Regions from separate parts of the Brevibacillus sp. FSL K6-6036 genome, predicted to be linked through region 3. Evidence: riboswitches for the same ligand, from Rfam matches in the RefSeq annotation. Region 3 holds a riboswitch; each other region holds the start of a gene.
The links. Region 3 has a riboswitch for glycine ahead of glyA (serine hydroxymethyltransferase). Riboswitches for the same ligand answer to the same signal wherever they lie in the genome.

Region 1 (8,080 bases), 1.4 Mb from region 3:
GCATAGGCGTATGGGAGAAAACGCAATCCCTCGTCCCAGACGCCGATGTACGGTTTTTGCCCATTCCACACATGCAAAGACCCGACAGAGAAAGGGGAGAGCACCTCGGAGTGGTACAAGCTGACTGCCAACGTAATGTCCTTCGCGTTCTTTTGCCACAAATCTTCCCATGTTACGGTCTTGCCGGGAGTGGGAGCATAGACAAGGGGAGTAAACCAGCTGATATTGTCAAACGGATTCACTGCTTCAGCGTGAATGACACGGGTAGCCACGAGTTTCTGTCCAGGAGCAGCCAAATCCTGCTCCTGCAAGCTTTGAATGACGGATTCCTCAGTACGAGTCGTGCTTAGATACCGCTCACCCGTCTTGGCATCGACAACTTGCTTTTCTTTTGGCAGCGAGACCAGCCAGTGCGAGGCAAAGCCGTCGTACACCGGCTCGGCGGCAACTTCACGCGGGGCAAATGTATCGTCGAATAAAATGTACTCGCCTAGCCCGTACTCGAGCAGGACGAACGTTGGATTGCCTTCCGTCGAAGGAACTTCTCCCACGACCATGTACCCCACCTGCTTGCTGCCTTGCGTCAAGCTGACCAGCCACTGATGTTGATTGGCACCGAGCGTTTGGACGTCGATGCGGGCATTCCTCCAGTCGGCAAACTGGGGATCTTGTCCGACTATGCTATTTTTCCATTCTCCGATTTGTGTTTGAAAACGTTGATCCCATTGCCCTTCTTCCGCCAAGACGGTTGTCTGTCCGGGCAAGCAAAGGGCCAGTGCGACAAGCAATGCGCACAGAGAGCGGGAAACGGAGGTTTTTCCAGTCACAGTCAAGCACCACCTTTGTGGAAAGGCTTTCTATGGTACCTATTGTAACCAGAATGGGCGAAAAGATTTGTTGGTTATTGTCTCTTGCCGTTCGTATTTTCTCGCTGTCCTTTTACATTTTTCGCCCGTTGCCGTGCGGAGGGGCTGAGGGCGGAGCGGATTGCAGATAAAAAAGGCCGCCATTGATGAACTGAACCGATATTCTCGGCTCGTATTGCCAGCGCATCTCTTCCATGCGACGCCGCTTTTCCTCCTCGGGTGTACTGGCCACCCATTCGGTCTGGTCGATCTTCTCGCGGGGCGTCTCTTGAAAGCTGTTGGCCCGCAAAAAGTCGAGAATTCTTCCGCCTGCCGAGCGATGCTCCTCCAATGACGGGCTGACCGCTTGAATCGCAGTCGTTTGGCGTTCGGTTTCCTGTTCCAGGAGAAGGTTCAGGGAGCCATTTGGCTCGGCTGCAGCACTCTCAACATTGTCTGCTGCGCTGCTTGTTGAACCTGTTGATTTCCCGGAGTGCCCGTCTTGCAGCTCGTCCCCGCCCTTATCAGCTTCGTTGGCAGCCTCATTCCCATCATCAGCCGTTCGGCGCTGCCTCTCCTCCAGCTCCCGGTAATACGCCTCCAGGATTTGCAGTTCTTCTTCCAGTCGCTGTCTCGCTGCTGCCGCCCATGTCTGGTCTTCCTGAGCCAGAATGCGGCGGATCTCTGCTTCCATCATCGCAAACGCCTGGCTGATCGTAATGCGGCGGTCAAGCGTATAGTGATAATCCGGGATGGAGGGGGCAAGTTGACGCTGCAGCAGAAACGGATAAAAGTCCCGTACGATGTGCGGCTGGTGTAAATTCACCCCGAAATGCAGGATGAAATCACGCTTTTTGTCGCAAATAAATGAGACCTTCCAATTCACCCCAAGCCAGGGGACCAGCGGCACCGATTGGCGGGAAGAGGCTTGAGCGCGGGTTTGCGGCAGCGTTTCGTACATGCAGACAAAGCTGCCGTGTTTGCGCGTCGACTGAAAAATCTGCTGCAGACGAGCTGCGCCCAAATGCAAATGCTCCGCCCGCCTGTCGTCCGGCATGCGGTCTGGATCGAAGCAAAAAGTCAGCACCAGCGGCTGGTAGGGCAGGTTCATCTTTTCGACCCAGCTCCAGTAGAAAGGGCGGTTTCCGATATCCTTGTCTACCTCGACCGGCAGTTTGACAGTCAGAAAATCTGGATGTGTCTCCATGATGTGTGAAGAAAAGGCGGACAAGTACTGCTCCACATACTTGCGGACTCGCTGCTGGTTCATCGTTCTATCCCTCCCGAGACTGCAGGTTGCAAGATGAGCTTACTGTTCGGCTGTTTCCGGCAGCGGCTCCTTGGTTTTCCTGGCCAACCGCATGGCACGGATGGCTTGGCCCATGTTGTCCAGCTTGAGAGCCATCTCTTTCTCCGACGAAGAGTCCATGATGATGCTGATCAGATTTTCCTCCAGGGATTGCTTGAGGTTCAGCCGTTCGACGATGTCATCGAGCTCGCCGATCACCATTTCAAACAGGTCGATTTTTTCATAGAGGAGCTGGAGGATATGCTCTTCGATGGTGCCTACTGTAGACAAATTGTAGATGTGTACGTCCCGCTGCTGGCCCAAGCGATGGACCCGGCCGATCCGCTGCTCGACCCGCATCGGATTCCAGGGCATGTCATAATTGATGACCTGATTGCAGAACTGCAGGTTGATCCCCTCGCCGCCGGCTTCCGTGGCGATCAATACCTGTGCGCGATTTTGAAACAGCTCGGTCATCCAGTCCTTTTTGCTCCGTTTGAATCCTCCGCGAAACGGAACAGAGGTGATGCCGTGATCGTGCAAGTATTTTTGCAAGTAGTTTTGCGTGGCCCGGTACTCGGTAAAGATGATGACCTTGTCGTTGATTTGCTGAATGAGCTCGACTGCCTTGGCAGCTTTGGAATGTGACTCGATTTTCTTGATCATCTCGACGAGCTCCATGATTTCCGCGCGGACAGGGGAGTCTTCTGCTGCCCGTTGATGCATGTTGTAGAGCGTGAGAAAGGCGGCTTCCCGGCTGGAGCAAACCTCGCGCTGCAGCGTGATCAACGCAAGCGAGTTATAGCCGCCCGATCCGGTGTGATACTGTTCTTTGACGAAGCGCGTTACGCCCTGATACAACGCGGCTTCCTCGGGGGAAAGCTCGATCGGAATGGACTGGACGCGTCTGCTGGTGAAATGCACGCCTCCGTCGCTGCGTCTGTTCCGGATCATCACTTTGTCCAGTTCGGTCTTGAGCTGCTCATTGTTTTTTGCCTGCCGCTTGCCTTCCACATAGGTTGTGGAGAAGCTGGACGTGTGTCCGAGATGGCCGGGCTTTAAGAGGTTGATCAGATTGTAGAGCTCATCCATCTCGTTCTGGATCGGAGTAGCGGTCAGCAGCAGGCAGTATTTTTTGCGAATCTCCTTGACGAACTGGTAGTTGCGCGTTTTTTTGTTTTTCAGCTTATGGGCTTCGTCAATGATCAGCATGTCGTAATCGATGTCCAGGACGTGACGGCGGTGGGGATCGCGTTTGGCTGTATCGATCGAGGCAACCACGACGTCGTATTGCCGCCACATATACTCCTTCTTTTGGGCGACAGCGGGTATGCCGAATTTTTGATTCAATTCTTTCGTCCACTGGATTACGAGCGATGCCGGCACGAGGATAAGTATTTTTTTCGCCAGCCCGCGGATCATGTACTCTTTCATGATCAGCCCGGCTTCGATTGTTTTGCCCAGGCCCACCTCGTCAGCGAGAATGGCCCTGCCGCGCATTTCGTTCAAAACGCGCTCCGCCGTCTGCAGCTGATGGGGAAACGGTTGGAGCGTAGGCAGGTATTGCAAGCACTGAAGCTGGTCAAACTCGCGGATAGCCATCGCCTCTTCGGCTTCCAAAGTAAGCTGGAACAGCTCCCATTTGTCCCAGGGGCCGTCCTGCTTCATTCGTTCATTTAGCAAATCCATCCAATCGGCATCGAAGGAAACGGGAACGTTCGGCATATGACTACCTCCGCTTTGGGGTTTTGTCATGAAAATGCTATATCGTAAATCAAAGGTGAACGTTATTCTTTTTGATCAAAAAATTTGTTAGTGATTTTCCAAGTTAATTCGCAATTTGCATATTTTCAAGAATGCGCTCACGTGGTAGGATAAAGAAGGAGTTCATTCAACTAGTATGGAATGTATTTGGAACATTTATGTATCACCCAGTATCCACCGCGAATGAAAGTAGCAGGGAGAGACTGCTTGTAAGGCAGCGCCGAAGGAGCAAGCCGGGTATGGTGAATCTCTCAGGCAAAAGTACCTCTACTGGACGCATCTCTGGAGAGAGCTTCTTCGGGAGCCACCAAAGGGGAAACTTGCAAGCGATGCCAAAGGAACGGCTCGCATCAAGCGAGGCAACTCTCAGGTACCAAGGACAGAGGAGGAGAAATGGGCGCCTTATTTGGCGTATTCATTTCTCTTGTTCTGTCCTTTTTTGCATGAAAAAAACAGGAGGTGCCCGAAATGACGACACTGAAACGCACGCCGCTGTTCCCTGTCTATGAAAAATACGGGGCCAAAACGATTGATTTCGGCGGATGGGATTTGCCCGTGCAATTTTCCAGTATCACGCAGGAGCATGAAGCAGTGCGGACGAAAGCAGGCTTGTTTGACGTCTCTCATATGGGAGAGGTTGAGGTAAAAGGGGAGGGAGCCTATCTCTACCTGCAACGCCTTACAACCAACGATCTTTCCAAGCTGGAAGCAGGGCAAGCGCAATACAGCGTGTTCTGCTATCCGGACGGGGGCACGGTGGACGACCTTCTTGTCTACAAATACGCCGACGATCACTACCTCTTGGTGATTAACGCGGGAAATATCGACAAGGACTACGCATGGATGCAGGAGCATCTGAGCGAGGGTGTACAGATCGAGAATATCTCACCGCAAACAGCACAGCTGGCGATCCAGGGGCCGCTTGCCGAATCGATCCTGCAAAAGCTGACCGACACGAACCTGACGGAAATCGGTGTTTTCCGTTTCAAGCGGAATGTCGTGATCGACGGCATTGCGACTCTCGTTTCGCGCACCGGCTATACCGGAGAAGACGGATTTGAGATCTACCTGGACAGCGACAAAGCGATTCAGCTATGGGACCGCCTCCTCGAGGTCGGCAAGCCGGAAGGGCTGGTACCATGCGGCCTCGGCGCCAGGGACACGCTTCGTTTTGAAGCGAAGCTGCCGCTCTACGGTCAAGAGCTCGGCAAAGACATCTCGCCGATCGAAGCGGGTATCGGCTTTGCAGTAAAGGTAGACAAAGAAGTGCCGTTCATCGGACAGGAAGCCCTCAAGGCGCAAAAGGAAAACGGCGCTCCCCGCAAGCTCGTTGGGATTGAAATGATCGACCGCGGCATCCCGCGTACGCATTACCCTGTTTTTGTCGGGGAAGAGCAGATCGGCGAGGTTACGACGGGCACTCAGTCTCCGACGTTGAAAAAGAATGTGGGACTCGCGCTGATCAAATCCGAGTATGCAGCTGTAGGCACCGAACTGGAAGTAGAAATTCGCGGCAAGCGGCTGAAGGCTGTCGTGGCAGCCACACCGTTCTACAAACGTCCCAAAAAGTAAACCAACCAATCCAAGATCCGATAAACAAGGAGGACAACGTTCGTGAAATACCGTTACCTGCCTCAAACCGATCAGGATAAACGCGAGATGTTGGACACCCTGGGCATTTCCCGGGTGGAAGAGCTGTTCGCGGATATTCCGGAAGAAGTTCGTTTCAAAGGTTCCCTGCAAATTCCCGAGGCTCTGTCCGAACCGGAGCTGGTCAAATATTTTTCCGGTCTTGCTAATAAAAACGCCAACTTCAGTACGCATGCAAACTTCCTGGGAGCGGGTGTGTACCAGCATCATATCCCGAGTGTCGTCAACCACATGCTGCTGCGGGGCGAATTTTTTACCGCATACACCCCGTATCAGCCGGAAATCAGCCAAGGGGAGCTGCAGGCTATTTTTGAGTTTCAGACGATGGTATGCGAAATGACGGGCATGGAAGTGGCCAACTCCTCGATGTACGACGGCGCTACTTCTTTGGCAGAGGCAGCAATGATGGCGGCAGGCCACACGAACAAGAGCAAGGTCGTGGTTTCCCGTTCCGTCCATCCGGAAGCGCGGAGCGTGCTGAAAACATACGCGTACGGCCAAGGCGTAGAGGTCGTGGAAGCAGACCTGAAGGACAATGGAACCGACACGGCAGCACTGGACGCGCTTGTTGACGACCAGACGGCAGCTGTCATCGTTCAATACCCGAACTTTTTCGGTCAAGTAGAAGACCTGTCCTCCATTGAGCCGATTGCACATGGAAAAGGAGCGCTTCTGATCGTTTCCTCCAATCCGCTCTCGCTCGGCGTGCTGGAAGCGCCGGGACGTTTGGGCGCAGACATCGTTGTTGGCGATATGCAGCCATTCGGAATTTTCGCTTCATTCGGTGGACCGCACTGCGGGTATTTGGCCACCACCTCCAAGCTGATGCGCAAAATGCCCGGCCGGATCGTCGGACAGACGAAAGACGAAAACGGCAAGCGCGGATTCGTTTTGACCCTGCAAGCGCGCGAGCAGCACATTCGCCGCGAAAAAGCGACATCCAACATCTGTTCCAACCAGGCTCTCCTGGCTCTCGCGGCCTCTATCGCGATGAGCGCGTACGGAAAGCAGGGCGTACAGGAAATCGCCATGCTCAACCTGCAGAAAGCTCATTACGCCAAGCAAGCATTGGCAGCAAAAGGACTTGAGATCGTAGGCAGCGCACCTACCTTCAATGAATTTGTAGTGAAATTGAATAAACCGGTAGCGGAAGTAAACAAGAAGCTGCTGAAAAAAGGGATTATCGGCGGCTACGACCTTGGAATCGATTATCCCGAGCTTTCCGGCCATATGCTGCTTGCCGTAACGGAACTCCGAACAAAAGCAGAAATCGACGATCTCGCGCAGGAATTGGAGGCGATCACCCGTGCATAACGACAAAGAAAAAGCGTTGATCTTTGAATTGAGCAAGCCTGGTCGCGTAGGGTACAATCTCCCGGCGCTTGATGTGCCGGAGGTAGAGGTAACCGATTTGCTGCCGAAGCACTTGATTCGCGAAACCCCAGCAGAACTGCCGGAAGTATCCGAACTGCAGCTGGTTCGTCACTATACGGAGCTGTCCCGCAGAAATCACGGGATTGACAACGGCTTTTATCCGCTCGGCTCCTGCACGATGAAGTACAATCCGAAAATCAATGAAGACGTTGCCCGTTACGCGGGCTTTGCCCAAACCCATCCGTACCAGCCGGAAGAATCTGTGCAAGGCGCGCTGGAACTGATGTATAACCTGCAAAACGAGCTGGCGGAGATCACGGGCATGGATGCCGTCACTTTGCAGCCGGCAGCAGGGGCAGCAGGCGAATGGACGGGACTATTGATGATCCGCGCTTACCATGAAAGCCGCGGTGAAAAAGGGCGGACCAAGGTAATCGTACCGAACTCCGCACACGGAACGAATCCGGCTTCCGCTGCTGTAGCGGGCTTGGAGACAGTTACGATTCCGTCCGACGACCGCGGGCTGGTAGACATCGAAGCTTTGCGCCAGGCAGTAGGACCGGACACGGCGGCATTGATGCTGACCAATCCGAACACGCTTGGATTGTTTGAAGAGGACATCGTCGAGATGGCAAAGATCGTACACGAAGCTGGCGGCCTTCTCTACTACGACGGCGCCAACGCCAACGCCATCCTGGGCATCGCTCGTCCCGGCGACATGGGCTTTGACGTCGTTCACCTCAATTTGCACAAGACCTTTACCGGCCCTCATGGCGGCGGCGGTCCCGGTGCCGGCCCTGTCGGTGTGAAAAAGATTCTGGAACCGTTCATGCCAGCTCCAATCGTAGGCAAAAGGGCAGATGGCACTTTCTTCTGGGACAACGACCGTCCGCAATCGATCGGCCGCGTAAAAGGGTACCATGGCAACTTCGGCATTCTCGTTCGCGCGTATGCCTATATTCGCTCCATGGGACCAGAGGGTCTGTTGCAGGTTTCGCAAAATGCGGTGCTGAACGCAAACTACATGATGCGCAAGCTTGCAGAAGCCTACGAGCTTCCCTATGACCGTGTTTGCAAGCATGAGTTTGTCCTGTCCGGCGTTCGCCAGAAGAAGCTGGGCGTGCGGACGCTGGATATTGCAAAACGCTTGCTTGATTTC
Region 2 (8,080 bases), 1.9 Mb from region 3:
CAAAAATACGTAGAGCGATCCGGTGGTAAAGGGCAGGGATGCCATCACCAGCCCGAAGGCCGAAACGATGACGAGGATTGATTTGGGCGGCCCCCATTTATCGGAAATCCATCCGCCTACGCCCCCGCCCATGACTGCAGCGACGCCGAACAGCAGATAGACAAAACTGAGCCAGGCTCCTTCCAACTGCATCGTTTCCTGCAAAAAGGGAGTAAAGTACGCATACAGCGTCAAATGGCCGGTCAGCATCAGCATCGTAATCAACTGGGCGCTGACGATCTTCTCGCTTTTCAATGAAGCGAGCTGTTGCCGCAGCGGTATCGCCGGAGGCGTTTGAACATTGGGCAGCATAATGCTGAGGCAGAGCATCGCCACAAGGCTAAGTCCGGCGATGAGCCAAAACGGAGCACGCCAGCCAAATGCGTTGCCGAGTGTCATTCCCATCGGGACACCGAGCACCAAAGAGCCGCTGATCCCCATGAAGATGATGCCCAATGCCCGGCCCCGGTAGGCAGGCTCGACGATTTGCGTGGCGATTGAAATGGACAAGACGGTCAGCAGGGCCCCGCAGGAGGCGGAAAGAATCCGGGCGATGAGCAGGACCGAGTACACCGGACTGAGCGCGGCTAGCACATTGCTCAGAAAAAAGCCGAACAGGGCCAGCAAATAAAGGCGCTTGCGGGCAATTTTTCGAGTGACGTGCATTAGGATTGGCGCTGAAACGGCAAACGACAGGGAAAACACTGTAATCAACTGCCCGGCGGCGCTAAGCGGAATATTCAGGTCTGCGGTGATCAGATTCATCGTCCCGCCGATGATCAGCTCCACCGTCCCGACCACAAAGGTTGCAATAGCAAGAATAAAAACGCGAGGATTCACACAGAAGAGCTCCTTTCTGCACCTAAAAAAAGGTTACCACTATGATGGTAACCTTTTTGGTCTGCGCATTCAAGAAAAAAATCATGGATGATGTTAGTAACGGAGCCGGATGAGCATGCGCCGTATCTCTTCGTCTCCAAAAAGCAGGTCGTAATGCTTTTGCGTAATGCGGGCCAATGCTACGTCATGGAAAAAGAAGTCGGCGAAGAATTTGACAAACGGCTGTGCTCTCGTCTGAATAGCTTGCCAGTTGCCGTCTTCTTCTCCGGCAAACATGATCTCCTCCTGATCCGCTACGATGAGCTGGAAGCGTTCCAATCCCTCGTGCTCGTCCGAAGGGATTAAGACGTGGACCCGTTTGAGGTTTGTCTGTATCTCTCCGACCACCAGCGCTTCCACTTCTACGCCTTCCCGTTCCTTTTCCTCGAGGAGAGGGATAAATCCGGCAAAATCGTCATTCCAGGCGAAGATGCGGATGGACTTGACGGCTCGCTGAATCAAGTGCTTGCTTTCAGCGCGTATGGAGGAGTCGACCTTGAGATTCCAAATCCGGTCATCCCGTACCTGCTTGCTGGCCAAAGAGGTTTTGAGCCGCTCCACGTCGTGCTGAAATTGACTGGTCAGCTTGTCGATCAGGCTGTTTAGCGGCAGAGCGGTATACCATTTCTTTTTATCCGACACAGAATCGAGGACCAGGCCCTTGTCTACCAGACGGGTCAGCACTTCGTAAATTTTCGCTTTGGGAACGCCGGAATGCTTGACGATCATTGTGGCATCCATGGGAGACTCGCTTGCCGCGAGCGTCTCATATACTTTGCTTTCGTAATGGGAAAATCCGAATGTTTCCAACATGACAATGCCCTCCAACCGGTTTGATCCGTGCATAGAAGATATGCCTTCTATTATACACACTTTTTTCCGCAAGTCCGGTAATGTCACGAGGAGGGGGGAGCATCCGCTCCGCAAGTGCGCTCGTCCCGCAAAACGAATCCCGCAGAAATAGGAAAACCCCCTCATTATGAGGGGAAAATTTTGGGGTGCGAGCATATTTACTGTGACAGCTTCGACTCCAGAGGCCCATTCAAAAAGCGCTTCGTCTCGGCAACGACCACACCGGAGAGTCCGATCAGGCCGATCAGGTTGGGCACTGCCATCAAGCCGTTCATGATGTCGGAGAGCGTCCAGACCAGATCGAGCTTCATCGTTGCTCCGACAGCGACCATGACTACCCAGACGAATCGGTAGTATTTGGCAGAGCCTTTGCCGAACAAATATTCAAAGCATTTCTCGCCGTAATACGCCCACCCGAGGATGGTGGAGTAGGCAAACAGGATGATGGCAACGGCCAGCACGTAGCTGCCGGCTTGACCGAAGACGCTTTGGAAGGCGTAGGTAGTCGCTTCCACGCCAGACATACCGGTGGACCAGGCTCCCGTAGTGACCAAAGCAAGCCCTGTGATCGTACAGACGAGAATCGTATCGATAAACGTTCCTGTCATGGAAACGAGCGCCTGCTTGGCCGGTTCGTCTGTTTTTGCCGCCGCGGCTGCGATCGGTGCGCTGCCCAGACCGGCCTCGTTGGAGAAGACACCCCTGGCAACCCCTTTTTGGATCGCCATGGCTACGGTCGCTCCCAAAAAGCCGCCTGCAGCCGAAGTGCCGTTAAACGCTCCGTGTACAATGTCTGCCAATGCCTGCGGTACTTGCCCCGCATGAAAGAGCACGACAATGATTCCGGCAACGATATAGAAAAGGGCCATAAACGGCACCATGACGCCGGTGACCTGTCCGATCTTTTTTACGCCGCCGAGGATGACAAAGGCGGTAAAGGCAGCCAGCACAATCCCCGTTGCGACCGGAGGGATCGAGAAGTTCAACTGTACCGCTTCAGCGACGGAATGGGACTGGACCATGTTTCCGATCCCGAAGGAAGCCATTGTTCCAAACAGGGCGAACAAAACAGCGAGCCATTTTTGCTTCAACCCTTTCTCCAAATAGTACATCGGTCCGCCGGAAAAAGTGCCGTCAGCCTGCCGGATGCGGTACTTGACAGCGAGAATCGCTTCGGCGTATTTCGTCGCCATCCCGAACAGAGCTGTGATCCACATCCAGAACAGAGCACCCGGTCCGCCGACCGCGACAGCCGTGGCCACCCCGGCGATATTTCCCATCCCGATCGTTGCCGCAAGCGCGGTCATCAGCGCCTGAAAGTGGTTGATGTCCCCAGCCGCTGTTTGCTCCTGCTGCTTCCCAAAAGCGAGGCGCAGCGCATACCACAGCTTTCTGAACTGCAGCCCTCGAAGGCGGATCGTCAGCATTACCCCAGTGCCGACGAGCAGTATCAGCGTAGGCAGTCCCCACACAAATCCATTCACCATTTCCAACCATTGCATAAGCATGTCCATCTCGGTTTCCCCCTTGCTGTTTTTGAAGAGAAAAAGAAAAAACATTTCACCCGAAAATGAAATGTTCTCTGGAGACGGTCGCAGGACGTACAAAATTACGTAAATAAGAATACAAAAAACCGGCGGCAAACCGCATTTGTTGATGGGCGCAGAAAAGTTTAGCAACATGTAAAATGTTCAACCTTCTGCAACACATAAAAAACTTCGTCATACGAAGAACGAATATCTTCGAGAGAACTGACAGCAAAGCTTTTTATCGACAAATTACTAACCGTTTTTGTATAAGTCCAAGCGTCCACTCTGTCCTTTTACCTGAGAGATTATTCGCCGCGGCGAATTTGCTCCTTCGGTGCCCAATCCTCTTTTTGAAAAAAGAGGGAGTCTCTCCAGAGGCTCGTCCCCATGCAGTTTTACTAGTTTCCTAGACCTGAGAGTTTCGGGAAGGTTCCCTTGCCCCGTCGGTAGACATCTGTCTTCTCCTGAATGGTTCATCCGAACGATATGTGATTTATAAATCAATTATAAGGAGCGAAGCGAGCTTGTCAATGGATTGAAAAAAATTGATCGATCCCCCGCTTCTGGCAGTTCTTGGTCTATTCGACAGCGCTGAGCAATACGTTATATCAATGATGAACATGCCGCCCGAAGCGTCGTGTCAAAAAGAGACAACCTGTGCAAGAGCTGCCATCGAAACGATGCCCCGCCGGGCTGCAAGGGGGGAGTTTTTCATGCTGCATATCGTCGCCTGTATCAAACAGGTGCCGGACACGAAGATCATCAAGATGAACCCGAAGACAAATACGATGGACCGTTCCAGCGCGCCTGCCATTTTGAATCCGTACGATGCGCATGCCGTGGAGGAAGCTGTCCGCTTGAAAAAAAGGTACGGGGGAACAGTTTCCGTCCTGACCATGGGGCCTCCGCCCGCTGTCAAAGCGATCCGGAAATGCATCGAGATCGGTGCGGATGAGGGGTACATGATTACCGACCGGGCCTTTGCCGGGGCAGATACGCTGGCCACCAGCTATGCGCTGACGAAAGCCCTCGAAAAAATCGCCAAGGAAAAGCCGATCGACCTGATCATCTGCGGAAAGATGACGATCGACGGGGATACTGGCCAGGTAGGACCGGGCATTGCCAGACGGCTCGACATCCCGCCTTTGACCAGCGTGAAAAAGGTGGTCGAGGTAAACAAGCAGCAAGGCTATGCCATCGTCCACCGCAAGCTGGAGGACGGCTATGAAGTGATTCAGTCCGCTTTGCCCTGCCTGTTTTCGGTGGAAAAGGAAATCAACGAGGTACCCTATTCGCCGCTGCCCAACATGCTTCGCGCCGCACGCTACCAGCCCGTAATCTGGGCGGTCAGCGATCTGGAGGACGTCGACAGGACGCTGCTGGGTCTCAAAGGCTCCCCGACGATTGTGGCCAAGGTCTGGCCTCCGGAAAAGCCAAAAGGCGGCGAAATGCTGGAGGGATCGGCACAGCAGCAGGTTGAGCGATTGATGGAAATTTTGCAGCAGAAACAAGAGCTCTTTGCAGGGAAGGAGGCACGGGCATGAATCTGGACGAGTACAAAGGCGTGTGGGTATTCCTCGAACACCAGGACGGGAAAATCGTGCCTGTCTCCCTGGAGCTTTTGGGAGCGGGGCGAAAGCTGGCAGACAAGCGGGGAGTACCCCTGGCCGGCATACTGATTGGAGAGGGAGTTCGGCAGTTGGCCGCGACCGCGTTTCACTACGGTGCCGATACGGTCTATCTCTACGATGATCCCGTTTTCCGGGATTACCGGACCGAATCGTACATGCGTGCAGTCATTGCTTGCGTAGAAAAGCACAAGCCGGAAACGATCCTGTACGGTGCGACCTCGACGGGCAAGGACCTCGCCAGCGCGGTTGCCACCGATCTGGAGACAGGGCTGACTGCGGATACGACGATGCTCGATGTGGATGAGGCGACAGGGCTTTTGGAAGCGAGCCGGCCCGCATTCGGCGGCAACATCATGGCCACGATTCTCTGCAAAAAGCACCGGCCGCAAATGGCCACGGTGCGGCCGAAGGTCATGAAAGCGCTCCCGATCGACACCAGCCGCAAAGGAGAGCTCATCGAGGAATCCATCCCGTTGCGGGAGGAAGACATTCGGACCAAGGTGCTGAAGATCGTCCGGGAAACGCAGACAAAAATCCGCCTGGACGAGGCTGACATTATCGTCGCAGGGGGCAAGGGGCTCGGCAGCAAGGAAGGCTTTCAGCTCATCCATCGCCTGGCCGAGGCGATCGGAGGCACTGTAGGGGCGAGCCGGGATGCCGTCGAGGCGGGATGGATCGATCACGCCCACCAGGTAGGCCAAACCGGGGTGACAGTCACGCCCAAGCTGTATGTTGCCATTGGCATTTCCGGAGCGATCCAGCATCTGGTCGGCATGCAGAACTCCGGCCTGATCATTGCCATCAACAAAGACCCGCAGGCACCCATTTTCCAATCCTGTCATTACGGCATTGCCGGGGATGCATTCGAGATCGTTCCGATGCTGATCGACGCGTTCCAGGTGACGGCTGGCAAGGAGGTACAGTATGGCGGAAAAATTTGATGTCATTGTCGTGGGAGCGGGGCCGGCCGGTACGTCCTGCGCGTATACGCTGGCAAAGGCGGGTGTCAACGTCCTGCTCCTCGAGCGGGGCGAGTATCCGGGCTCCAAAAACGTGATGGGCGGCGTCTTGTACCGCAAAATGATGGAGGATATTATCCCCGGCTTCTACAAGGAAGCGCCAGTCGAACGGCCGATCGTGGAGCAGCGGTTCATGCTGCTCGATGAAAAATCCGCCGTCACCTTTAGCTACAAGGGCCTGGAGTGGGGAGAGGAGCCGTACAACAACTTCACCGTCCTTCGGGCGAAGTTTGACCAGTGGTTTGCAGAAAAGGCGGTTCAGCAGGGAGCCCTGCTCGTCAATGAAACGGTTGTGACTGAGTGTCTGGTTGAAAACGGGAAGGTCATCGGGGTGAGGACAGACCGCCCGGACGGCGATCTGTTTGCCGATGTGGTCGTGCTGGCTGACGGGGTAAACTCCCTTTTGGCCAAATCGCTCGGCTTTCACAAGGAGTTTCGCCCGGACGAGGTGGCGCTGGCGGTCATGGAAGTGCTCAAGCTCGACCGGAAAATCATCGAAGACCGCTTCAGCCTGGAGCAGGACCAGGGCTGCACGTTTGAAATCTTCGGCGACGCGACCAAAGGAATTCTCGGAACAGCCTGGCTCTACACCAACAAGGACAGCCTCAATATCGGCGTCGGCGCGATGCTGTCCGGCCTGATCAAGAACAAGATCAAGCCGCATCAGCTACTGGATTACGTCAAGAAGCACCCGATCATCCGGCCGTACATTCAGGGAACGGAGCAGCAGGAATACCTGGCGCATCTGATTCCGGAGGGAGGCTACCGCTCGATCCCGAAGGTCGTAGGCGATGGCGTGATTGTAGTGGGGGACGCGGCTCAACTGGTCAACGCGATTCACCGGGAAGGCTCCAATATGGCGATGACTTCAGGGGTGCTGGCGGCAGAGGCCATCCTCGAAGCTAAAGCTGCGGGAGACTTTTCGGCTTCCATGCTCGACTCTTACCGGCAGAGGCTGATGGACAGCTTCGTTGGACAGGACATGAAAAAATACAAGGATGCCACGCACCACTTTGAAAAGTACCCGCATTACTTCGAGAATTACATTCCGCTCATGAACAGGGCCGCCAGCCAGATGTTCACCGTCGATGGCAGCTCCAAGTGGGAGAAGCAAAAGAAAATCTGGACGGAGCTTGGCTCCGCCAAAGAAAAGTGGAAAATGGCCCGCGATCTGATGCAGGCTTGGAGGGTGATGAAGTGATGAAGGAACTGCCCAAAGGTCAATCGATCGAGGAAAAGCAGTACCTGGTCCGCTTCAAGGCGGATACGGAGTCGCACCTGCACGTATTGGATACGGATGTATGTGCCACAAAATGTCCCGACAAGCTGTGTACGATTTTTTGTCCGGCAGAAGTGTACAAGTGGGAAGAGGTGCGAATGCATGTGGGATACGAAGGGTGTCACGAATGCGGAAGCTGCCGGATCGGTTGTCCACATGAAAACATCAAATGGGTATACCCCAAAGGCGGACACGGCATCATCTTCAGATTGGGGTAACAGGCGATGGATGATGTTTAAAGTGGACGAAGTCGTGACGTACGCGGGTGACGGGGCGAGGGGAATCATCCTGGACATAAAGGGAGAGCAGTATCTGGTCATGTGGGAGGATACATTCGTCAGCTTGGAGAAGGCCGAATGCCTGCGCAAAGAAGGAGCAACCGAATAACTGGGCCAATGGGTGCCCCTTTTTCCCCGGTGCTGGGGGAAAAGGGGTGCTTTTCATTTTTGTTAGAATTTATTTCACCTATTTTAAACAAATTGTTCACCTATTAATAAAAATAGGGTAACCTAATACTAATTGGTCACAATCTATGGAACAGCCTGAAGCGTAGGAATTAAGCGAAAATTCAACGTCCTTCGACTTGTCGGAATGGTTGGCACGCATCTTGCAATAACTCGTTTATATAGCAACTCCATATTTCAACACCAAAGGAGATTAGTCATGAACCTGGTAGCCAACGTATACCGGGGGGATGCGGTAGAAAGCACACACCTCGGTCATGTAGCTGTCGTCGATGCAAACGGAAACTTGCTTTATTCCTACGGTGATCCTCATCGCCAAACCTTCGCGCGTTCCAGCATGAAGCCGATCCAGGCGATTCCGGTCATTGAGACGGGAACAGCGGACAAG
Region 3 (8,080 bases):
TGTCCTCCTGCTTTACCGACTGGACGATGGCTACCTGCATGGCCGGTTGAAAAAAGGCGCTGCAGACGTTGACCAGAATTAACAGCAAAAAAACGGCCCATAGGTACGCGGGTGTCGTGATCCAGAAAAAGAGGCTGACCAGGACCCCCCGCAAAAAATTCACGATGATCATCACTCTTCGCTTGTCCCAGTTTTCCAGCAGTGCCCCTGAAAACAAGCTCGTGATTACATAGGGCAGCATCCGAAAAACCGTAACGGCCGCAAACGACAGGCCAGAGCCGCTGAGATCCTGCAGCAGACCCACAACCGCGATAAAGGTGAATTCATTTCCGACGATGTGAATGATGTGTGCCGCGTATAGACGGCGAAAGACGGGGTGTTTAAGAATCGATGACATGCTCTACTCTTGTCCTTTCACCGTTTTTTTCCGTATTGTAACACTATTTGTGAAAAAAAGCAGAATCCTCTTGCGCTACCAGTCATTCTGTTGTTACAATACGTTCAATAAAATTTGAACGTTTGAAAAATAACATACGTTCACTTCACATTGAAAGGTGGATTACGTTTGAAACGTTACATGGTCATCGAAAACCCGGAGCAACTGAAAGCAATCAGCGACGCCCTTCGGATGGAGATCATCAACCTGCTGGTCCGGGAAGAACAGACCGGCAAGCAACTGGCTACCCAGCTTTCCCTCTCTCCCTCCAAGGTGCACTATCATCTGAAAGAGCTGGAGCATCACGGCTTCATCGAAGTCGTTCGAACGGAAGAAAAAAACGGGATCGTGCAAAAGTTTTATCGCTCCAAAGCATACGACTTCAAAGTAAGCGACGCCCTCTTGCCGTCCCTCAAAGACGATACCGTGCTGATGCAGGAAACGATGCTGAACCATCTTCGCAGCAGCATAACCCGTCTGTACAATGCTCCGGAAGAGAGCTTCCTGTACTTTGCCGAGGAATCCAAACGGCCGCCGCTTTTTGGCTGCAATGGCGAGATAAAAGGCCCGCGGGATGAAATCAACGCATGGCTGGACAAATACCGCGAGCTCCTGAAGGAATTGGGCGATATTGAGGAAAGACACCTGCGCCGGATTGCCGCGGGGGAAATCGAAGATACGAATGAAGTATTTTATTTCGTCCACGTCGGATTCATGACGAATGAACGCGTTTACGTAGCGGAAGACGAGTCGCTGCCGGACGGCTATGAATTTATCAACGATACGACAGTCGGAAAAATTAGCAGGAGGGCTGACGCCAATGACGATGACGGCAACTCCGTCACCTAATCCGGTTCTCTGGCGCAACAGCCAGTTTCTCCGCCTCTGGATCGGCAATCTGATCTCAGCGTTGGCTGACGGCGCTTTTTTTATCGCCTTGTCCTGGTTTATCGTCGACAAGACCGGATCAGAAGCGGTTCTCGGGACGACACTGATGTGCATGTCCATCCCGCGCCTGCTCTTTATGCTGGTGGGGGGCGTCGCGGCTGACAAGTACAACCGAAAGTGGATCATGTTTGGCTCCATCCTGGCCCGCGGAGTTGTCCTGGGCGCCTTCGGCTTGCTGCTGCTGCAGGAAACCGGTCATTGGCTGCCTTATGCCGCGTATCTCACAGCCTTCCTGTTCGGTACCGTCGACGCTTTCTTCTGGCCTGCGAGAAGCAGCGTCCTGCCTTTTGTCGTCTCCCGCGAGCAGCTTGCTCCCGCCAACAGCCTTATGGAAATCGCACAGCAGATCAGCCTTGTCGGCGGTCCGCTCACGGCAGCGCTCTTGATGCGGTTGACCAGCTATCCCGCGACCTTTCTTGTCATGGCAGCCGCCTTTTTCATCGGTACACTGATCATTTCTACCCTTCGTCTGGAGCCGGCAGAGGAAATTGACACCTCACGCCAAACAAAAGAACCCTCCTTTTTCCGGCAGATTTTTGAAGGAATCCTCTTTGCCAAAACCATCCCGGTGCTGATGATCATCTTCGGAACCTCGCTGGTCGTAAACATGATGTTCTCAGGTCCTGTCAACATGGGGCTGCCGCTCCTCGTCAAGCAATTGGGCTGGGACAGCAATGCTTACAGCTCTCTGAGCACTTCTCTCGGAGTCGGCACGATCATTGGCGGAGTCATTACCGGCGCCTGCAATGGCTTTCGCGGACGCTTTCTGCTGCTTCCGTTCTTCCTCGGTCTGATGGGGGCAGGCATCCTTGCCGTTTCCTTTATGCATGTTCTGCCGTTCGGTCTGTCGATGATGCTGCTTGTGGGAATAACGATGGCGATGACCAACATCCCTTTGATCACCTACATTCAGACCATCGTCCCCGCCCACATGTTGGGCAGAGTCATGTCTTTGCTGACAACGATGTCCATCGGACTCGGTCCGGTCAGCTATGCCCTTTGCTCATTCCTGCTTGAAACAAAGATGTTGGAAGCCGGTACGCTGCTTCTCGTCGGCGGAATTGCTGTCGGCTTGCTCGGGATGAGTCTGATCCTGTTTCGCCACTTTAGGGAGGCGGAGCAGCATCCGCTATGGGCTCAGCAAGGTGCCAAAAAGCAGCAGGAGCAAGAAAAACCGCAAACCACGCTGTCTGTTTGACCGGGGCAAGGGAGGCAGGCGCGTTCGGGGCGTTTGGAGCCTTTGGAGCGTTCAGAGCGTTCAAAGCGTTCGGGGCGTTCAGAGCGTTCTGCGCGCCCGGCACACACGCTCCCCTCCTGCCTCTTTCCATCACCTGCAAAAAGAAAAACGCCCGATCCGCATTGGATTGGGCATTTTCGCTTTAGGACGTCTTCCACTTCGCCAATTCGGACGGGAATTTGTCGTTCAATACTTTGATGTAGGTCCCTTTCATCCCGAGAGAACGGGATTCCAGCACACCTGCACTGGCAAGCTTTCTGAGCGCGTTGACGATGACGGAACGGGTCAGTCCGGCCTGATCGGCCAACTGGCTTGCGACGAGCAGGCCTTCTTTGGCATCGAGCTGTTCCATGATTTTTTCGATGGCGATTTGCTCACTGTAGGAAAGGGAGGAAAGCGCGATTTTGGCAAAGGTCTTGTCGCGAACTTCATTTTCAATTTGTTCCGTGCGCTGACGGACAATTTTCATGCCGATTACGGTTGCCCCGATTTCGGCCAGGATCAGATCCTCTGTTTCAAAAGTGCCGTAAGCACGCAGCAATACGAGGGTACCCAAACGGCTTCCGCCTGCGTTGATCGGAACGATGGTCGTCATCATTTGCGGGAAGAGCGGCAACAGCTCCTCTGGTACCATGCTGTACGGGCTTTGTACCCCCTCATTGGCCAGAGACTGATTGACTTCCAAAAGCTTTTGATTGTAGCCGTATGGCAGCATTGCGCCTGACCGGCCGTCCTGCCCCTGTCCGATGCCAAAATCCTCCCGAACCCCGTTTCCGAGAATCGTCCCGTCTGCCGTCACGATGTAGACGTTCGCGCCAATCACATCGGCCAGCAGCCGAGCCAGATCATGATACCCTACCCCGCTTCCTCCCATCGTCTTTTGCAGCATGACGTTAATCCTTCTAGTTTTCTCCAGTAAATTCATTCCATTTTTTCCTCCTTGCGGTTATGTATAGTCGCAGTATTGTCAGAAAAATCCCGGCTTATACATGCAAATCAAAAAATAGACAATAAAAGAACAGGCCCCTTATGGTTTATGCCATAAAGGACCTGTCCGTTCCACCATTCCCGCAGGAGCCGCTTCCTACTCTTCTGAAACAAACGACATGTACTGTTCTGCAGAAAGCAATTCGCTTACTTCCGCCGGGTTGCTCAATTTGTAAATCATCGCCAGCCTCCGTCAGCGCAAAACTGAAGCGCGACTGTAGAGCGGATAGGCAGCACATAACTGACTGATCGTATCTCGAACGGACGGATCTCCTTTTCCTTTCAGAACAGCAGCAATCGATCGTCCGATGGTCTTCATTTCCGCTTCTTTCATGCCCCTTGTGGTGGCAGCGGCAGTGCCGATGCGAATCCCGCTGGTGACAAACGGGCTTTCCGGATCAAACGGAATCGTGTTTTTGTTGACGGTGATGCCCGCTTCTTCCAACAGCCGCTCCGCTTCCTTTCCTGTCAGTCCGAAGACGCGAACGTCGAGAAGCAGCAGGTGATTGTCCGTGCCCCCCGAAACCAGTCTCGCTCCTTCTTCGAGCAAGGTCTCGGCGAGAGCCTTTGCGTTTTTCACCACTTGCTCAGCGTATCTCTTGAACTCGGGCTGCAGCGCTTCTTTAAAAGAGACTGCCTTTGCCGCTATGATATGCATCAGCGGCCCGCCCTGAATACCTGGGAATATCGCTTTGTTTACGCCCTTTGCGATCTCCTCGTCATTCGTTAACACAATGCCGCCGCGCGGTCCTCTCAGCGTCTTATGCGTGGTACTTGTCACGACGTCAGCATGGGGAACGGGCGAAGGATGCACGCCCGCCGCCACCAAGCCGGCGATATGAGCCATGTCTACCATCAGCTTTGCTCCTGCCTGCTCGGCGATCTCGCGAAAGCGGGCGAAATCAAGCGTCCGCGAATAGGCGCTGCCGCCTGCGATGATGATCTTCGGCTTTTCCCGGCGGGCAATCGCTTCCACTTCGTCATAATCGATCAGGTGATCCTCTTCGCGGACCCCGTATGCCACGACATTAAACCACTTTCCCGAGAGGCTGACCGGACTTCCATGCGTCAGATGGCCACCGTGCGACAGATTCATTCCCATGAAGGTATCTCCCGGCTGCAGCAGCGAAAAGAACACGGCCGTGTTCGCCTGTGCGCCGGAGTGAGGCTGGACATTGGCATAGGCTGCTCCAAACAGCTTTGATACCCGCTCGATCGCCAAGCGTTCGACTACATCCACGTGCTCGCAGCCGCCGTAATACCGCTTTCCGGGATAGCCTTCCGCATACTTGTTGGTCAGAACCGATCCCATGGCGTCCAAAACGTCCTGACTCACAAAGTTTTCCGATGCGATCAACTCCAGCGTCCCGAGCTGGCGCTGGCGTTCCGCTTCGATCGCTTCAAAAATTTCCTTGTCGTGATCCTGCAAGCTCATCGATATTCCTCCCTTGGCTCCCATCTTTCCCGAACGCAAAAAAGGACAAGGGAAAGATAGATAGCACGTAATCTACCTCTCCTCTGTCCTTTTACCTGAGAGTTTAACTCCTGACACGGGAGTCTTCCCCTTGGGTGGCTGTTCGCTCTCTCCAGAGGTGCGTCCAATTGTGGTACCTTGTACCTGAGAGATTCTTTCCCAAGGATTTTTGGGACTTGCTCCTTCGGTGCCGGGCGCTTCGGTCCGGTCTCTCCCACAATCGTCATCCGCTCTATGCAATTACTTCGAATCATACGTCAAGGGATTCAACATTGTCAATAATATTTCGAATAGAATATCAATTGTTCTTGAGAATGATCCAGTCTGCGGCCTGTCGCCCAAAATGGGTAGTCGCCCTAACACCGAAAGGCCCGCCCGTAAATACGATAGCAGGGAACCCATTCAAACAAAGGAGGATGCTTGCATGAGTAGTCTGTTCAAGAGCGGCGGGTTTAACGGTATCGGTCTTATTCTGGTGCTGTTTATTCTGCTCTCGATTGTCGGATGTTCGGAAGATTGTTAGCAAAGATTGCAAACCGTTCGCTTCTTCATGGATGATTGATTGGGCAGACCGTGGGCGAGCTCCCATATCGTTATAAAAACGCGGGAATTGAACTGCACCTCCAAATGTTAGCTGTGCCTAACAAATGGGGTGCCGTTCACACTCCCGCGTGTTTTTGTCAAATGCGTATTGGTTTTTTCAGAGCGTGGCTTGGCCTTTTGCTAGTGAATATTCCGACGGATGATTTCTTCGATCCCTTCGGCAATCGCCGAGACCGGTCGATGCAAATCAGCCTGGGTCAGCCGGAAACGGGCGTAGCGTTCGTCCAGATTGAAGGCTTCCTGAAAGGCTCCCAGAAAACCGCGAGCTCGTTTGTCCATTTCCAGAAGAACCTCCAGTTCTCCCTCCTTCAAATAAAAGACGGCCTCCAGCTCCTCCAGTCGGCTGCGGTAGGGGCCTGTCGGACGGAACTCAAACTCCTGCACAAATGGGTAAGAGCGCCCGAGATGACGATTGTATTCGCAATCCACTTTGAATAATTGAAAGCCGAGAGACTGAATCGCGTCCAGCACTTTTTCCATCAGCGGATGCGGCCGAACCTCGATGAAGTCTGAATCTCCCGGATCGATGGCATTTTTAATGTCCAGTCCGGTACGCAGGTACACAGGCTGCCGTCCCATCGTAAGCGGAGTCTCGTACGGAAGCTGGAAGGAAAACGGAATGACCTTCTTTTCCTTCGGGTTCAGCACGAACCGTTCAGAAAGACGGTACTTGCCGAGCGTGCATTCTTCCTTTACCTTGCGATCATTTGCCTCGCGCTCATAATGCGTGACGACGTACATATAAATTTCGTCCACATCCTGTGCAACATCGCCACCTGTGATGTGGACCTCACCTCTTACCCATTCTCCCGGGATCAACGAATCGTTCTCCAGGCGGGCATCTACTTGGGCAGCCCCGATACCTACGCTTGCCAACAGCTTTTTAAACATTGACATGGACTCATTCTCCCCTTACCAACGCATCGATTGCCTTGCTTTTTCATGCAGTGAGAAGCTTCTGTACCTTTTATACGGCGGGTCGCAATAAAAGTTTCGCTGCCGAAAATAGATTTCCCGATCTTCATATATCCTCGCGTTTTACTTCAGCAGTCACGAACAAGTGGAGAATCCGGCTGATCGCCACCGTTTTGACGCGCACCTCGACCATCGTTCCTTCGATGATGTACTCTCTTCTCCGCAGCATTTCATGGAGCATCTCCTGGACTTCTGCCACCTGCTCGACTTTTTTTCCTTTCAGGGAAGCCAAGTCTTTTTCCAACTGCCTTGTCATTTGCAGTTGAATCGTTTCATGCAGCTTTGAATCCAGGACGGTGACCCGAATCTCATCGATGACCACCTCTTGTTTTCTCCGGGCCACTTTTTCCGACTGCTTCAAGCTCTGATTTTCCTCCATCAGCTTTTCGTTCAGCAGTTCCAGACTGCGCTTGACAAGCATCATCTGCTCCATTTCCCTGCCGTAAATAAACAGCATTCCCGACCCGCCGAGAATGGCGCCTATGAGCAGGAGAGCTACGTAACGCTTCCACAACATAACCTTCATGAACGCACCTGGACCAGCCATTGAATCGAAATCGTCCCCATATGTGCCCCGAGGAAGGCGACAACGATCATGACAAGCTGTTTGAACACAGGCGAAAAATTGCCCGCGAGGATTTTTTCGATCTGCAAAAAGGAGTCAAACGTTCCGCCCAAGGCACCTACAAGGCCCCATATTTTCAATTGGTCAGCCAAATCATGAATGGACCAGAGCGGCGGCTTTTCATTTAAAAAAGCGCCCAATCCACCGCACAGGGAACCGCCGACCACAATGCCGTACGCCACAAAAAAGGTTAAAATGACCTGCCCCATCTCCATCCCTCCGGCTTGACAGCGTTAGTCTATCCCTACGCCGGAGGCTGGACAAATATGAAAGGCTATATGTCCCTAGCTATATGGCTCCCAGCCAAACGGCTCTCACACACGCAAAAACGGCATGCCGCCAGCGACACGCCGTTTTTGTATGCAGCCCTCAGCCTCTTCTCCCTCGTCCCCTCATTCGCCGAAGTCTCTTTTGAATTTGCGCGGAGTTCATCATCATCAGATCCATGAACAGATTGACCATATTGGGATTGTGCAGAACCTGCTGGAATACTTCCGGATTTTCCCGAAACCACTGTTCATTAGCCTTAACCCAGGATCGAAACCCGTCATTTCTTTTGTAATAGCGGTTTAACCGGCGAATCGGACGGTATGCACTCACCTTTAATCGATCCCTTCGTCGAAGAAAATGGAGAGGAGAAAGATGATCACCAGAATCCAAATCACTACTTCAAACCCTTCGTGATTTGCAAAAAAGCCTCTCACGTTTGTCCCTCCTTGTTGACGCAACCTTGCACCATGTATGCCCACAGTTTTTTTACAGTATAGGTATATGTCGAGAGGCACCCGTTGGATT

Region 1: it holds a riboswitch for glycine, as region 3 does, so the genes downstream of both, gcvT (glycine cleavage system aminomethyltransferase GcvT) here and glyA (serine hydroxymethyltransferase) in region 3, are expected to answer to the same signal.
Region 2: it holds a riboswitch for glycine, as region 3 does, so the genes downstream of both, NST37_RS08120 (sodium:alanine symporter family protein) here and glyA (serine hydroxymethyltransferase) in region 3, are expected to answer to the same signal.

What each region holds. Positions count from the first base shown of each region.
Region 1 is NZ_CP150173.1:2,116,320-2,124,399, forward strand. It holds gene NST37_RS10575 (hypothetical protein) at 1-827, opposite strand, end outside; gene NST37_RS10580 (YqhG family protein) at 940-2,115, opposite strand; gene NST37_RS10585 (SNF2-related protein) at 2,155-3,858, opposite strand; glycine riboswitch at 4,081-4,174, shown strand; gene gcvT (glycine cleavage system aminomethyltransferase GcvT) at 4,366-5,469, shown strand; gene gcvPA (aminomethyl-transferring glycine dehydrogenase subunit GcvPA) at 5,512-6,861, shown strand; gene gcvPB (aminomethyl-transferring glycine dehydrogenase subunit GcvPB) at 6,854-8,080, shown strand, end outside.
Region 2 is NZ_CP150173.1:1,620,360-1,628,439, forward strand. It holds gene NST37_RS08110 (MFS transporter) at 1-879, opposite strand, end outside; gene NST37_RS08115 (helix-turn-helix domain-containing protein) at 973-1,731, opposite strand; gene NST37_RS08120 (sodium:alanine symporter family protein) at 1,929-3,284, opposite strand; glycine riboswitch at 3,575-3,684, opposite strand; gene NST37_RS08125 (electron transfer flavoprotein subunit beta/FixA family protein) at 4,013-4,843, shown strand; gene NST37_RS08130 (electron transfer flavoprotein subunit alpha/FixB family protein) at 4,840-5,871, shown strand; gene NST37_RS08135 (FAD-dependent oxidoreductase) at 5,855-7,150, shown strand; gene NST37_RS08140 (4Fe-4S dicluster domain-containing protein) at 7,150-7,446, shown strand; gene NST37_RS08145 (hypothetical protein) at 7,457-7,615, shown strand; gene NST37_RS08150 (asparaginase) at 7,892-8,080, shown strand, end outside.
Region 3 is NZ_CP150173.1:3,549,121-3,557,200, forward strand. It holds gene NST37_RS17935 (MFS transporter) at 1-397, opposite strand, end outside; gene NST37_RS17940 (helix-turn-helix domain-containing protein) at 566-1,285, shown strand; gene NST37_RS17945 (MFS transporter) at 1,257-2,582, shown strand; gene codY (GTP-sensing pleiotropic transcriptional regulator CodY) at 2,764-3,546, opposite strand; gene glyA (serine hydroxymethyltransferase) at 3,802-5,043, opposite strand; glycine riboswitch at 5,204-5,309, opposite strand; gene yjcZ (sporulation protein YjcZ) at 5,507-5,605, shown strand; gene NST37_RS17965 (sporulation protein) at 5,806-6,582, opposite strand; gene NST37_RS17970 (hypothetical protein) at 6,707-7,186, opposite strand; gene NST37_RS17975 (YtrH family sporulation protein) at 7,183-7,494, opposite strand; gene NST37_RS17980 (hypothetical protein) at 7,655-7,885, opposite strand.